One region of the Marinobacter sp. W-8 genome, then DNA from elsewhere that is predicted to be linked to it. Evidence: predicted binding sites of a transcription regulator. Region 1 holds the regulator's gene; the other holds the start of a gene.

Region 1 (8,056 bases):
CACTCATGACCAGCTAGTGGTTGAGGCTAATCTTAAACCGGATGAGGCCAATGTCAGCCTGGATTTCAGCGGCCCGGAACTTGGCCAGTTTGACCTGGATCTTGCGGTGGATCCTCTGGCCAGTGACCGCACGGTTGATGGTGAATTCCGGCTCCAGGCTCTTAATCTTGCCTTCCTCTCGGCTTTTACCGGTATTGAAGACATTCAGGGGCGGGTTAATGGCAGTGGTCGTTTGAGCGGTCCCTTGATGAAGCCCGACGTCACCGGCGAGCTGGTGCTTAGTGAAGGGCGTGTGTTTGATCCTGGCCTTCCCCTGCCACTGGAGGAATTGCTCGTAGTGCTTGAGTTTCGGGGGCAGTCGGCCGATATCAACGGGCGCTGGAAAAGCAATGATCGGAGTAAGGGCGAGGTCTCCGGGAGCTTGGAGTGGGCACAGTCGCCGCAGGTCGCGATCAACCTGAAAGGCGAACGGCTACCGGTGACGCTGGAACCTTATGCCCGGTTGGAGGTGGCACCGGATCTGGATATTGCCTTCAAATCTGGCGAGCTGTCGGTCTCCGGCCGCGTTGAGGTGCCCAGAGGCGAAATCGAAGTCCAGAGCGTCCCCCCATCGGCGGTGTCGGTTTCCGAGGATGAAGTCATCGTGGGTGTCGAACGGGAAGAACCTGCCATTCGGTCCATGCTCATGGATGTCACTGTGGTGGTCGGTGAGGATGAGGTGTCGTTTGCCGCGTTTGGTGTCACCGGCAACCTCGAAGGCACGTTGCGCATTGGCAATAACATGGATACGCGGGGTGCGCTGCAGTTAGTGAATGGTCGCTATGAAGCCTTTGGCCAGGAACTGGACCTGCGCCGGGCACGGATTCTCTTTGTAGGTGCGCTGACCCGACCGTATTTGGACATTGAGGCAGTCCGTGAAGTTGATACGGTGGTCGCCGGGATCCGGTTGTCCGGCCCGGTGGATGAGCCGGAAACGGAAGTGTTCTCGGAACCGTCGATGCCGCAGAGTGATGCCTTGTCGTACGTTATTCTTGGTCGTCCGCCCCGGGGCCAGGGGGATGAGGGGCAGATGAGCCGGGCTGCGTTGTCACTGGGTCTTACCCAGGCCAGCAAGATCACACAAGGTATTGGAAACGAGCTGGGTATCCGTAACCTGACATTGGAGGCGGAGGGTTCAGGGGAGCAGGCCTCCGTGGTGGCGAGCGGCTATATCACAGACGAACTAAGCCTTCGTTATGGTGTTGGCATATTTGAACCCATTACCACGGTAGCCCTGCGCTACGATTTGGGCCGCTACTTCTATCTGGAGGCCGCCAGTGGTCTGGCGGCCTCACTGGATATTTTCTATACACGGAACTTCTGAGTGGCCAGGTCAGTCCAGCTCGAAGGTGGCGCTGACGGTGGCCTGGATTTCCCTGGGGCCCACGCTTGAAACGGCGTCACCGACCATTTTCGATTCCGCTTGCATCATCGGTACCGGACGATGGCCGCCGTTCACATTCAGACTGACCACTTCGCCACAACGTTGCTCGAGTTGCTTGGCGACAAACTCGCAGCGGCTTCTGGCATCGGCAATGGCCCGTGCCAGAGCTTCGCGTTCCAGCCCCTGCTCGTCTGAGTGGAAAAACTGGTGGCTGCCAAGATGATATTGCAGCCCCAGCTTGTTGGCTTCACCAATCAACGGATTCAGCAGATCCAGATCGTTGATCGAGAAGCTGACGGTCTGGCTTGCCACCGATACTCGCTTGGGATCCTGGCCTTGTTCCCGTACAGGAAGCATGCGAGTGTAAACACTGAGATCGGCATCAGAATAGTCGTCCAGCTCATTACGATAGGCCGCAATGGCCTGGCGCCATTCGTCCATGGTGTCGGACACCTGTTCAGAGGCCTTGGCGGCATCCGGGTGCTCGGCCGTGACTGAGAACTGTAGTCTGGCGCTGTCTGGTTCGTAACGAACAATACCCTCGCCATTCAGGCTCACTTCTCCGGCACTGGCTGCCGCGGGTATTACGGTGACGGCGGCGGCGAGCGCAAGTGGCAGTCGACGTTTGATCATGGTCATTCTCCTTATGAGTGGAACTCCGGGCCTTCCCGGTTATCCAGTCGTTCCAGTTTCCGGGCCCGGGCTGCGTGCACAAAGTGGCTGAAGATGCGACGGTGCCCGGTGTGGTAAAGCAGGTATTCGGGGTGCCATTGCACTCCCATCAACCATTGTCGGCCGGTGTTTTCGATGGCCTGCACAAACAGGTCGTTGTCCACGGCCGTCACTCTGAGATTCTGTCCAAGGCGCTTGATGGCCTGGCTGTGAATGCGGTTGGCGCCAATCACGTGGCTGTACATCAGCCCTCCCAGCCGGCTACCCCGCACCAGGCGAACCGTTTGAAGGGGCAGTAACAAGGGGCGATGTCGGGTATGTACCCGTAGCGGGGTGACATTCTGGCACAGGGATCCGCCGTGAAAGACGTTGATAAACTGTGCGCCGCGGCAGATACCCAGCACCGGAATATTGATCGCCTCCGCCTGCTGCAGAAGCTCGGTGTCGGTAGCATCCCGCTTCAGATCATACCTGGCCGTCACCTGGGGTTGTTGACCGTAGCGACCCGGATGCACGTGGGTGCCGCCCGAAAGCACCAGTCCGTCCAGCAGTTCCACGTTGGTTCGGTCGCCCGGGCGTATGTAATGGGTTCTGGCACCGTGCAGGCGCAGACCCAGGCTGATCAACCGGTGAGCCATGCTTCGCCGGGCCGGACCACTGATGCCAATGGTTAGGCCGGGAACGTCTGTTTCAGTTTCCCGGTCAGACATAGCCGTGCTGATGCAGCCAGTCATCGGTGGTCTCACGCCAGGAGTGGGTGAGATTGTGGAAACTGAACTTCCGGGCTCTGTGGAATTCCTGCCGCAGGGCGTCTAGATCCGGGCTGTTATTGGCAAGTTGCTCGAGCACTACCCAATCGTTCCAGACTGAGGAGAAATGCCATTTCGGGTTGTCGATGTCGCAATCCGGCAGCCGGTAGTGCAGGGTGGGACGACTCTTGATTCTGGGATCCTGAACGTATTCGGACAACAGTGATTCGTTCAGATAAGCGAACAGTGGCAGAAGATCCAATGCCTTGTTCCGGGTCGGGTTGTAGTGCAGGTAGTCCCTCATCAGCGTGTCCAGGTCAGGACGGTAATCGTCTGCCATCAGTTTATCGGTATACCGACTGCTCCAGGGCTCAATGTAGGTGGTGAACTTCCGGCTGATATCCAGCTGATGCCGGGACTTGAGCCAGTCATACAGCAGTGCGAACGCCTGCAGATAACGTACCAGGGTCTCGGGTTCAAGATCGGGCAGTTCCGGGTTAAGTTGAAGCCCGAACGCAAAGTAGATGGCCTCTCGGCTGCCTTCAGCACCCAGGTCTCGCAGCTCGTCTACCAGATTCTCGATCATGCCCAGAGCCGACATTGCGAGCGGTGGTCCCACAATCTCTAATGGCACAATCTTCTCGGCGGCAAAATCAATGACGTCCATGGCGTGGTTGCCGAGTTCCCGAATGGATTCCGGGAGCCGCTCGTCGGCAAGATCCAGGTCTTTGATAGGATCAGAGTCCAGCTCAATGGTGAAAGCCCCGGCGTCCGTATCCAGTCGGGTGACATAACGGGATGTCAGCTCAGGCTCTCCCCCAAGCAGTCGGGCAGCATGCTGGACCAGGGCCTCGTAGGTCAGGCCGGACAGTTCAATCTCAACCCCGACTTTTCGTTCCTGGCCGTCCCGGTTTGTCGTTTGTTCCGGCATCTTGCAGCGGTCGTGTACGGTCATGGTTGTGTGTGGCTTCCCTGTGTCTGGTTTGCGTCACCATAACATACAGGCTGTTGGTCGCCCGTTACAGGAAGGAAACGAAACGGAGAGGGCTTTACACTGGATAAAACACTGTATATAGTCAGTTCACTGTATAAAAAAACAGGATCGAAATTCCGGAGCCCGACTGATGAAACTGACTGCAAGACAATCCCAGGTGCTGGACATTATCCGACGTTACGTGGATGAAACCGGCTACCCGCCCACCAGGGCTGAAATTGCCGCAGAGCTGGGATTCCGTTCCGCCAATGCGGCGGAAGAACATCTGAGGGCTCTGGCAAGGAAAGGCGCCATCGAGATGGTCCCGGGAGCCAGCCGGGGCATTCGCCTGCCGGAGGCCGAAGAAGATCTGGGCCTCCCTGTCATCGGGCAGGTTGCCGCCGGAAGCCCGATTCTGGCGCAGGAACATATTGAAGATCACTGCACGCTGCAGCCGGGCTTCTTCTCTCCTTCAGCAGATTACCTTTTGCGGGTACGGGGGATGAGCATGAAAGACATCGGGATTCTGGATGGTGATTTACTGGCGGTGCACAGTACCCAGGATGTCCATAACGGTCAGATCGTTGTCGCTCGTGTCGGAGAGGAGGTCACCGTCAAGCGTTTCCGCAGGGAAGGCAACAAGGTCTGGCTGATTGCAGAGAATGAGGAGTTTGCTCCGATTGAAGTCGATCTCGCGGAGCAGGAATTGTTTATTGAAGGTCTCGGCGTAGGCGTTATCCGCCGCTCCGATCTTCACTGAATACCGTATACGGCAGCGCATGGCGCAGGTAGGTGAGTAATGGAACAGTTGAGCTTCACTCAGAACATGGCATTTCAGCCGGCAGCTGTTGTTACGGCTGGCGAGGTTTCCTCTGGCGCTCGGGCGCCAGCTGCCAGGACGGCAACGTCTGGTTCGGAGCGGCGTTCAGCTTCTGGCTTCGGTGGTAACGTTACCGAGATTATCCTTCCGGAGGAGCAGGTAGAGAACTTCCAGCTCCTGCTGCCAATGCTCACACAACTGAACCAGGAGAAACGCTGGCTGGCGTGGATTGATCCTCCCCAGTCCCTGGTGGCCAAGTGGCAGAAAATGCACGGCATTGTGGCCAGTGAGATTCTGGTGTTGCGGTCAACGACAGAATTCCCGGCTCAAGAGCTGGCTGAGCGGGCACTGGGCGCAGGAACCTGCCATGCCGTTGTGCTCTGGACTCACAAGCTGGGCCGTGCAGCGCTGGAAACCTTGCAAAAGGCATCAGCCAAGGGCAATAGCCACGGTGTGGTGTTGCGCCAGAGATAACGGGTGCTCAGTGCAAGGTGTAGTGGGGCTGATTGTCGGCGAACTCGCTTTCGTCCTCTTCCCAGTCAATGTCGTGGCTGATGTTGCCAGCGGCCTCAATGCCAGCGGCAATCATCGCCTTGGCGACGTTCATGTCCCTGTCTTCCAGCATTTCTCTGGCTTCATCCGAGAATGAGATGCGCACAAGTGGAGCTGCGTCATCATCAATCCGGCGGAGCGCATAGTCGCCGTCGGCGAGTTGTACAATTTCAAAAAAAGAAGGTGACATTCATTCAACCTATATCTGCTGTCAGCGTATGTTAATGGATTGGCTCCGGCAGGCGGATTACCACTCGCTGTGTTGCTCGTCTATCTCTCTGGTCAATACGGTCATGGCAGCCAGTATCTTGTTCAGAGCCTGAACGGACCGATCTGGCCCCTGATCTGCCGAGACCGCAATGATGTTTTCTTCCGTCACGGTTTTCCGTGTCTTGGGCGGTTCTCCAGCGGCAGTCTCCAACTGATTCAGCTGTTGCCACCAGCTGCCTGGTGTTTCAGCCAGTTCCTTCAACATCCCGCCTTCCGCAATCGCATAGGGAAACAGCGCCTCCAACTCGTCGATGGAGGCCGGTCTGTCGACTTTGTTCTGGTGGCATCGGGCAATCATTACCAGCAGGAGTTCTCGAGCCCGCAGCAACAACTCAATGGCACCTTGCAGTTGGGCTTCTCGTTCCGGCGCAGTCGCTGCTTCGTCTTGCTCAACCCGGATTAGTAACGTTTTGGCCAGAAACAGCTTTTGCGAAACCAGAGAATGCCATTGAGATGCCATGAAGAAACCTGCGAACGAAAAATCAGAGAAACAGGGCCGGTAAAACTTTGGGAGTTTACCATTTCTGGCTGTTTATTTCTCGCTCTGTCCGCTTTGTGGAAATACCGTTTCACAAGAAACTACAAACAACCACTTGAAACGGGCGTTTGAAACTGGCAAAAAGAGCGTCAGATTGGGTGAGTATTGACCACTCATGTGACTCACGCTGGAGGTTGAGGATGCGAAACCGATTAATTGCTGCCATCGCAGTTGCTGTTATGGGGGCGTCCAGTCCGCTGCTGGCAAAAGTAACACAAGCTGAAGCAGCGCGCCTGAACAATGAGTTGACGCCGGTTGGTGCCGAGCGCGCGGGTAACGCGGCAGGCACTATTCCAGCCTGGGATGGTGGGCTTGCGACGCCACCGGCAAACTGGCGTGAGGGATCTGTAGAAGTTAATCCGTTCCCTGGCGACAAGGCCCTCTATGTGGTGACAGGGGATAACCTGGACCTTTACCGGGACAAGTTGTCGGACGGCCACATCCGCATGCTGGAGCAATATGGCCCGGAATTCTTCATGCCGGTGTATGAAACCCGTCGGACAGCGGCGTTTCCCGAGCATGTTTACGAAAAGTTTCGTCAGAATGCCCTGACCGCCGAGTTGCTGGACAACGGCAACGGGGTAAGAGACACCATCATGACCAGCCCGTTCCCCATTCCGCAGAATGGTCTGGAAGCGATCTGGAACCACATTCTCCGGTACCGTGGTGAGGAAGTGTCCTTCCGAAGTGCTTCAGCCACTCCTCAGGAAGACGGTTCTTTCAACCCGGTGGTCAACCACTATGATTATTTCTTCGCCTATAGCCAGATAGGCGCAGATCTTGCGGATATCGACAACAAGATCTTCTATCTGAAAACCGAGACCATCGCCCCGACCACTCTGGCTGGCACCATCACCCTGGTGCACGAAACCCTGGATCAGGTGCGTTCACCTCGTCTTGCGTGGCGTTACGATGCCGGCTCCCGACGTCTGCGTCGGTCTCCGAATCTGGCCTATGAAACCGACCTGCCGAATTCCTCGTCGCTGCGTTCGGTTGACCAGAAAGACATGTATAACGGCGCTCCGAACCAGTATGACTGGGAGCTCAAAGGCAAGCGGGAGCTGCTGGTGCCCTACAACGGATACAAGCTTCACGATTCCAGTGTCCGCCCTGAGGATGTCATTCGCCCGAACCACATCAACCAGACACTCGCCCGCTATGAGCTGCACCGGGTCTGGGTGGTAGAGGCCAAGCGTCGTACCGGTATCGGTCACATATACGAGCGCCGTGTGTTCTACATTGACGAGGACAGCTGGCAGATTCTGGTCTCCGAGGAATACAACGAGAAAGGCGAGCTCTGGCGCGTTTCGGAGGCTCACAATATCAGCTACTACAGCGAGCCGGTCTTCTGGACCACCATGGAAATGACGTATGATCTGAAGGCTAACCGTTATTACATTGATGGTCTGGACAACGGTTACCCCGCCTATAATTTTGCGCCGGGGTATCGTGGTAACGAGTTCACAGCCTCTGCGGCCCGTCGCGCTGCTCGGCGCTAACCGTCCACTTGCGTGGCGCCATCGCTGTTCGATGGCGCCCTTCCGTTGGCCAGCCTGTCCTGCAAACCCTGGAGATTGCTGATGGCCAACCCTGAAACCCTCCTTTCCGATCTGGATCAGCTCCAACACGAATTGAAGCAGGCCCTGGACAACCAGGACTGGGAGCAGTTGAGCCAGCTTAATGCCCGGGTTCGGCCAACGGTGGAGCTGTTGATGGCTGAGCTTGAACAGGCCCGAATCGACGCCACGTTGGTACGTGAGCGACTGGAAGCGCTGAATCGTTTTGTGGCCGAGGCCGATGCCGCCGCTGTGAAGGCCCGCGACGAGGCGAAAGCCTCATTGAAGGGGGTCAGCCAGAACCGTAACGCCGCCAAAACCTATCAGAACGTCTCCTCGAATCGTCAAAGATAGCGTCATAAAATTGACTCGGGCCGACATACGGTCTTAAATACCGCACAAATCCATGAAGAGATTCCTGTGAATGTCCAAAAATAACAAAGTGCTGGTGCTGAGTGAGGATGAAACCAGACAGCGAGATCTGGTCACCATTCTGGAGTTTG
Region 2 (8,056 bases), 1.9 Mb from region 1:
CTTACAGGCCTGGGCTCCGGAGTAGTCGAATTCGCACGCCTGCCCGATCACGATGGGGCCGGCGCCCAGGATCAGGATGCTTTTAATGTCGGTACGTTTTGGCATGTCTTGGTAAACCTGTCAGCAACTTTTGAATTCTTGCAGCGCGGTATTCAGCGCCGGTGAGCTATCGTTGATGGCCTTGCCCTCAGGCAGATCGCGCTTCCATCAGCTGGATAAACTCGTCAAACAGCGGAGCCACATCGTGGGGGCCCGGGCTGGCTTCCGGGTGACCCTGGAAGCTGTAGGCCGGCTTATCGGTGCGGCGAATGCCCTGCAGAGTGCCGTCAAACAGCGATTTGTGAGTCGCTTCCACATTGGCGGGCAGGGTTGTTTCATCCACAGCAAAGCCGTGGTTCTGACTGGTAATCATCACAGTGCCTTTGGCAATGTCCTGCACCGGATGGTTGGCACCGTGATGGCCGTGGCCCATTTTCATGGTTTTTGCACCACTGGCCAGGGCCAGCAGCTGGTGGCCCAGGCAGATGCCGAATACCGGAATCTCGGTTTTCAGCACTTCCTGAATGGCCTTGATAGCATAGTCGCAAGGCTCGGGGTCACCCGGGCCGTTGGACAGGAAGATGCCATCGGGATTCATCGCCAGCACATCAGAGGCCGGGGTTTGCGCGGGCACGACGGTGATCTCGCAACCGCGGGCCGCGAGCATGCGCAGAATGTTGTATTTTACGCCGTAATCCCAGGCCACCACCTTGAATTTGCCTTCGGAGCGGTCACTGTAGCCGCTTACCAGATCCCACTCGGCCTGATTCCACTGGTAGGCTTCGCTGCAGGTGACTTCTTTGGCCAGGTCCATGCCTTTGAGGCCGGGAAAGGCGTTAGCCAGTTCCAGTGCGCGTTCGGCAGTAGCGTTTTCACCAGCGACGATGGCCCCATTCTGGGAGCCCTTGTCCCGGAGGATGCGGGTCAGACGGCGGGTGTCGATGTCCGCAATGCCAACAATGTTGTTGCTTCGCAGGTAGTCATCAAGGCTACCCTTGTTTCGCCAGCTGCTGGCGAGCAGGGGCAGATCCCGGATGATCAGGCCAGCGGCCTGGATGCGGTCGGATTCTACATCTTCTTCGTTAACACCGGTGTTGCCAATGTGCGGATACGTCAGGGTAACGATCTGGCGGGAGTAGGACGGATCGGTCAGGATTTCCTGGTAGCCGGTCATGGCAGTGTTGAACACTACCTCGCCGCTGGTTTCTCCGTCTGCGCCGATGGCGGTGCCGTAGAAGAGGCTTCCGTCTGCGAGTGCAAGGATTGCTGGTGTGCTCAAGGCTTGTATCCTCATCGAGTGGCGTAAGTTCGTCACGAACAGGAACGCAAGCGCATAATCTCAGGTTGCAAAAAAGCGAGACAAGGTAAAAACCCGGTCCCGCTTTTATAAACTTTTCAAAGGTACGCTTGGTGCAGTCAAATCGCCTTATTGTAAGCGATTTTGGCGTTTTTTGTCCACGCCGAATTGCTCTCGGCCTGACGCAAACTCCGGCCACGGAAGCAGGGCACCTTCCCGAAAACCGCTACAAGCACTTCCATGTGCGCTTCTCTCCGGCCATCCATGGCCTCCGAAATTTTCGGGAAGGCGCCCTGCTCCCGCAGCCTCTGAGTATGTAGCTCAACCTCAACCTTTCAGGTTCAGAACATCCTGCATGTCGTAAAGACCAGCCGCCTTACCCTTCAGCCACAACGCGGCCCGCATGGCGCCTTTAGCAAACGTCATCCGGCTGCTCGCCTTGTGGGTAATCTCAATGCGCTCGCCCTCGGTGGCGAACAGAACGGTGTGGTCACCCACCACATCACCGGCGCGGATGGTTTCGAAGCCGATTTCCTTGCGGGTGCGTTCGCCGGTGAAGCCTTCACGGCCATAGACGGCACACTCTTTAAGGTCGCGACCGAGAGCATCAGCCACCACTTCACCCATACGCAGAGCAGTGCCCGAGGGAGCGTCTTTTTTGTGGCGGTGGTGTGCTTCGATGATTTCCACGTCGTAGTCATCACCCAACGTTGCCGCGGCGGTGCGCAGCAGGTTGAGGACGACGTTGACGCCCACGCTCATGTTGGGCGCAAAAACGACCGGAGTGTTTTCGGCGGCCAGGGCCAGCTGCTCTTTTTCGGCGTCGGTCATGCCGGTGGTACCGATCACGAGCATTTTGCCGTTAGCGCTGCAAAACTTCGCGTTTTCCAGGGTCAGGTCCGGGAAGGTGAAGTCCACCAGTACGTCGAAGTCGTCTTTGACGTCGTCCAGGCTGGCGGCCATTTTTACGCCGGTTTTGCCGATGCCGGTCATTTCACCGGCGTCGGCGCCAATCAGACTGCTGCCCGGCTCGACGATGGCAGCGCCGAGCTCAAGGCCTTCGGTACCGTCGACAGCTTCGATCAGCACTTTACCCATGCGCCCGGCGGCGCCGATGATCGCTACCCTCATCTGCTCTACCCTCAGAATTTCATTTCGTCGAAGAAGTTTTTCACACCCTCAAACCATGAGGTTTTCTTGGGGGCATGATGAGTTCCGTTGTTACCATCCAGGGTTTGCTGGAATTCTTCCAGCAGCTCCTTCTGGCGTTTGGTGAGGTTCACCGGCGTTTCCACAATCACCCGGCACAACAAATCACCGGCCGGGCCACCGCGGACCGGGCTGACGCCTTTGTTGCGCAGACGGAACAGTTTGCCGGTCTGGGTCTCAGGCGGAATCTTGAGCTTTACGCGGCCATCCAGCGTTGGTACTTCCAGCTCGCCACCGAGGGTGGCGTCGACGATGCTGATGGGCACTTCGCAGTAAAGATTGCGACCGTCACGGGTGAAAATGGAATGCTCACGAACGGCGACCTGTACATAAAGGTCTCCAGGAGGCCCTCCGTCTACACCCATCTCACCTTCGCCGGACAGGCGAATACGGTCGCCAGTATCAACACCTGGCGGCACCTTGACCGAGAGGGTTTTCTCCTGGCGCACCCGACCCTGGCCGTGACAGCTCTTACACGGGTTCTTGATGATTTGGCCGGAGCCACGACAGGTAGGACAGGCTTGCTGTACGGTGAAGAAGCCTTGCTGCATCCGGACCTGACCCATGCCCTGGCAGGTGCCACAGGTTTCCGGGCGAGAGCCTTTTTCTGCGCCACTGCCGTCACAGGCTTCACATTCTTTATGGCCAGGGATGTTGATCTTGACGGTCTTGCCCTTAACGGCCTCTTCCAGATCCAGCTCCAGGGTGTAGCGAAGATCTGCACCGCGGGTGGTTCGGCCACGGCCACCACCACCGAAGATGTCACCGAACACATCACCAAAGATGTCGGAGAAGCTGGCGCCACCGCCGCCAAAGCCGCCGCCGGCCTGACCGTCTACACCGGCATGACCAAACTGGTCGTAGGCGGCGCGCTTACTGGAGTCCGCCAGGATTTCGTAGGCTTCGCTGGCCTCTTTGAATTTGTTCTCGGCATCCTTGTCATCCGGGTTACGGTCCGGGTGGTACTTCATCGCGAGCTTTCGATACGCCCGCTTAATTTCCTTTTCGTCCGCATCCCGGGAGATCCCGAGTACTTCGTAATAATCGCGCTTGGCCATGCTTCAAAACCCTGTTTTTATAACGAGGAAAACGCGAGCCCGGCCCGCGTTTCCCCAACTACTTGATGTACTTCGGAATTACTTCTTGTCGTCGTCTTTGACTTCCTCGAACTCGGCATCGACGGCGTCGTCAGCACTCTTTGCCTGACCTTCTTCCTGGCCACCGGCCTGCTGAGCCTGGTCGGCCTGATCCGCGTACATCTTCTGAGCCAGCTCAGAGGACACTTCGGTCAGCTTCTGAGTCTTGGCTTCGATCGCTTCCTTATCAGAACCCTCGAGGGCCTCTTCCAGATCCTTGATGGCCGCCTCGATGGACTCCTTCTCGCTGTCGGAGACCTTGTCGCCGGCTTCACTCAGGGTCTTGCGCACGGCGTGTACCATGGCATCACCCTGGTTACGGGCCTGGACAAGCTCCTCGAACTTGCGATCTTCCTCGGCATTGGCCTCCGCATCGCGAACCATCTTCTCGATCTCGTCATCGTTCAGACCAGAAGAGGCCTTGATCACGATGGACTGTTCCTTGCCGGTCGCCTTGTCTTTGGCAGACACGTTCAGGATACCGTTGGCATCAATATCGAAGGTTACTTCGATCTGCGGCACACCGCGCGGTGCCGGCGGAATGTCGGCCAGATCGAAACGACCCAGAGACTTGTTCTGTGCCGCCTGCTTACGCTCACCCTGAACCACGTGAATGGTCACTGCAGTTTGGTTGTCATCCGCTGTAGAGAAGGTCTGCGATTTCTTGGTCGGAATCGTGGTGTTCTTCTCGATCAGCGGAGTGGCCACGCCACCCATGGTTTCGATACCCAGGGTCAGCGGGGTTACGTCCAGCAGCAGTACGTCTTTCACGTCGCCAGACAGTACCGCGCCCTGAATCGCTGCACCCATGGCGACGGCCTCGTCCGGGTTCACGTCTTTACGGGGCTCTTTGCCGAAGAACTCTTTTACTTTCTCCTGCACCAGCGGCATACGGGTCTGACCACCGACCAGAATAACCTCGTCGATTTCACCGGCCTTCATGCCCGCATCCTGAAGAGCCACCTTACAGGGCTCCAGACTGCGCTGAACCAGGTCTTCTACCAGCGATTCCAGCTTGGCACGGGTCAGCTTCACGTTCATGTGCTTGGGACCAGACGCATCTGCAGTGATGTACGGCAGGTTTACGTCGGTCTGCTGGCTGCTGGACAGCTCGATCTTGGCCTTCTCCGCCGCTTCTTTCAGACGCTGCATGGCCAGAGAGTCGCCGCGAAGATCGATGCCGCTGTCTTTCTTGAACTGGTCGGCCAGGTATTCAATCACTTTCAGGTCGAAATCTTCACCACCCAGGAAGGTGTCACCGTTGGTGGCCAGCACTTCGAACTGGTGCTCGCCGTCTACGTCCGCAATTTCAATGATGGACAGGTCGAAGGTACCACCGCCCAGGTCGTACACAGCAACCGTGCGATCACCGCTCTTCTTGTCCAGGCCATAAGCCAGGGCAGCAGCGGTCGGCTCGTTGATGATCCGCTTCACTTCCAGGCCAGCGATCTTGCCGGCATCTTTGGTGGCCTGGCGCTGGCTGTCGTTGAAGTACGCGGGCACGGTGATAACCGCTTCAGTTACCTTTTCACCCAGGTAGTCTTCTGCAGTTTTCTTCATTTTCTTCAGAACTTCTGCAGACACCTGCGGCGGCGCCATTTTCTGGCCCTTCACCTCAACCCAGGCGTCACCATTGTCTGCCTTGGCGATCTTGTAGGGCACCATCTTGATGTCTTTCTGAACCACATCGTCTTCAAAACGACGACCAATCAGACGCTTGATGGCGTACAGAGTGTTGTGCGGGTTGGTCACCGCCTGACGCTTGGCTGACTGGCCAACCAGAGTCTCGTTGTCATCGGTGTAGGCGATGATGGACGGGGTGGTGCGATCACCCTCTGCGTTTTCAATTACCTTTACCTTGTCGCCATCCATGATGGCCACACAGGAGTTTGTGGTTCCCAGGTCGATACCAATAATCTTGCTCATCGAATCACTCCAAATCTTTCTGAATGCTGTTCCGGAGAATGCCTACCCCGGCCTTTGCTGTTTAATCGCTATATTGGCGCTCTGCTCGACTTTTCAAGCCTGCTCGTCGATTTTTGGCGCGTCTTCTGCCTTCGCCACCACGACCATCGCCGGACGAACTACCCGGCCATTAAGCAGATAACCTTTCTGCACAACCGCAACCACGCTGTTAGGCTCGGCATCCGGCGCCGGCACCATGGACATGGCTTCGTGCTGCTGCGGATCGAACGGCTCACCCACCGGGTTGAGCTGTTCAACGTTGAATTTCTTCAGGCTGTTCATGAACAGCGTAAGGGTCATTTCCACACCTTCGCGAATGGACGCAACCAGCTCGCCTGCGTTTTCGTGACCCTCGGTGCTTTCGACCGCCTTCTCCAGACTGTCGGCCACCGGCAACAGCTCTTTCACAAACTTCTCGAGCGCAAACTTGTGAGCTTTTTCCACATCAATCTCGGCCCGGCGGCGAACATTCTGCATCTCCGCCTGTGCCCGCAAGGCCTGCTCCTGGTACTCCTGCAGTTTCTGCTGCAGCACATCCAGCTCGGAGCCCTGCTCCGGTGACTGCTCGGCATCCTGGTTACCTGCAGCCTGCTCTTCCGCCGCAGCTTCTGCTGCCTCGTTGCGTTCTTCTACCTGTTCGTTGCGCTTTTCGTCAGCACTCATGACAACTCCTGATAACGTTTTCACGGCCACGGAGGCCTGCAGAAATAACCACTCCCGCTTGTGCAGAAAGCAGGAAAGAATCGCTTTGCGAACCGATATGGGGCCCACTTCCCGGGTTTCAACCGTCACCCACGCAATCTTTGATGTTTTCATCATTTCCTGTTTGCAAACCGGAAAAACCCTGTATATATTCACAGCAACTGTATGAACGAACAGTGGTTAGAGTTATTACTTGCTCAAGAACGAGCGGAGGTTGCGGCATGCTCACACAACTCACGGTATCGAACTACGCCATTGCAGAAAGGGTTGAACTCCAGTTCAACCGCGGTATGACAGCCCTGACTGGGGAAACCGGCGCCGGCAAGTCGATTGTGCTTGATGCCCTTGGCCTGGCCATGGGAGGCCGGGCCGATGCCGGCGCTATTCGCCATGGCGCCAAGCGTGCCGACATTACCGCCAGCTTCGATATATCCCGCATCCCCGAAGCCCGGTCCTGGCTGGACAGCCATGAGCTGGACGACAAGGACGATTGCATCCTGCGCCGGACCATCAGCAAGGACGGCCGCTCCAAGGCATTCATTAATGGCCAGCCCTGCCCGCTGTCACAATTGAAAGAACTGGGCGGCCTGCTGATGGATATCCACAGTCAGCACCAGCATCAATCCCTGCTGCGTAAGGAAACTCACCGAAAGCTGCTGGACGAGTTCGCCGGCGCGGAAAGCCTGGCCGACGAAACCCGATCTGCATGGAAAGCCTGGCACCAGACGCGTCAGAAACTACAGCAACGCCAGCACAATGCTGATGAGGCCGAGGCCCGTTTACAGCTGCTGCGCTATCAGGTGGAAGAGCTGGACAGGTTGGCGCTGGGCGAGGATGAACAGACAACCCTGGAAACCGAACAGGCACAGCTCAGCCAGGCCGACGCCGTACTTCACAGCAGCCACCAGGCCGCCCTGCTATGCACTGAAGATGAGGTTTCGGCCGCAGACCTGGTGCGCCAGGCACTGCACCAACTGGAGCAACTGCCGGTTGATGTCCCGGCACTGACCGACACCATCCAGATGCTGAACGAAGCACAGATTCAGATTTCAGAAGCCGGCGACAACCTGCGCCGCTTCGTAGACGACTACGAAGCCGACCCGGTCCGACTGAACGAAGTGGAAGAACGGCTCAGCGCCATTTATCAGATGGCGCGCAAACACCGGATCACCCCGGAGGAGTTACCGGAATTGCATCAACGCCTGAGCCAGGAGCTGGCCGAACTGGATGGCGGCGAAGGCAGCCTGGAACAACTTCAGGCCGAGCTGGAAAACCTGCGGGCACGGTTTGACGCCCTGGCCACCAAGCTGACAGAAACTCGCCGGGATGCCGCCATGGAGCTCGACCAGCGAATCGCCCGGGAGTTGGCACAATTGAGCATGCCATCGGTGCAGTTTGTCAGCCACCTGAGCCGGAACAGTGATGACGAACCTGCCCCTCACGGCATGGAAGAGGTGGAATTCCTGGTGAGTGCCAACCCGGGCCAACCCGCCCGATCGCTGGCCAAGGTGGCTTCCGGCGGTGAGCTTTCCCGCATCAGCCTGGCCATTCAGGTGGTTGTGGCACAAACCTCCACCACACCAACTTTGGTGTTCGATGAGGTGGATGTCGGCATCGGTGGTGGCACCGCGGAGGTCGTAGGCCGCCTGCTGAGAGCACTCGGTGAGAATGGCCAGGTACTGTGCGTCACGCACCTGCCCCAGGTGGC

Evidence for each region. Region 1 encodes LexA, which represses DNA repair genes until DNA is damaged. Its sites were predicted from a motif close to CTGTNTNNNNANACAG; they were not measured.
Region 2: the regulator LexA is predicted to act here: its motif matches at 6,510-6,525, upstream of recN (DNA repair protein RecN).

Annotation. Positions count from the first base shown of each region.
Region 1 is NZ_CP172297.1:1,253,809-1,261,864, forward strand. It holds gene ACF8YQ_RS05725 (translocation/assembly module TamB domain-containing protein) at 1-1,363, shown strand, start outside; gene ACF8YQ_RS05730 (SIMPL domain-containing protein) at 1,373-2,056, opposite strand; gene ACF8YQ_RS05735 (gamma-glutamyl-gamma-aminobutyrate hydrolase family protein) at 2,068-2,805, opposite strand; gene ACF8YQ_RS05740 (amidoligase family protein) at 2,798-3,799, opposite strand; gene lexA (transcriptional repressor LexA) at 3,966-4,577, shown strand; gene ACF8YQ_RS05750 (cell division inhibitor SulA) at 4,617-5,111, shown strand; gene ACF8YQ_RS05755 (hypothetical protein) at 5,119-5,379, opposite strand; gene ACF8YQ_RS05760 (DUF6586 family protein) at 5,437-5,919, opposite strand; gene ACF8YQ_RS05765 (DUF1329 domain-containing protein) at 6,138-7,496, shown strand; gene ACF8YQ_RS05770 (SOS cell division inhibitor) at 7,578-7,907, shown strand; gene ACF8YQ_RS05775 (sigma-54 dependent transcriptional regulator) at 7,978-8,056, shown strand, end outside.
Region 2 is NZ_CP172297.1:3,296,094-3,304,149, forward strand. It holds gene carB (carbamoyl-phosphate synthase large subunit) at 1-105, opposite strand, end outside; gene carA (glutamine-hydrolyzing carbamoyl-phosphate synthase small subunit) at 188-1,318, opposite strand; gene dapB (4-hydroxy-tetrahydrodipicolinate reductase) at 1,664-2,467, opposite strand; gene dnaJ (molecular chaperone DnaJ) at 2,479-3,603, opposite strand; gene dnaK (molecular chaperone DnaK) at 3,682-5,607, opposite strand; gene grpE (nucleotide exchange factor GrpE) at 5,701-6,309, opposite strand; gene recN (DNA repair protein RecN) at 6,570-8,056, shown strand, end outside.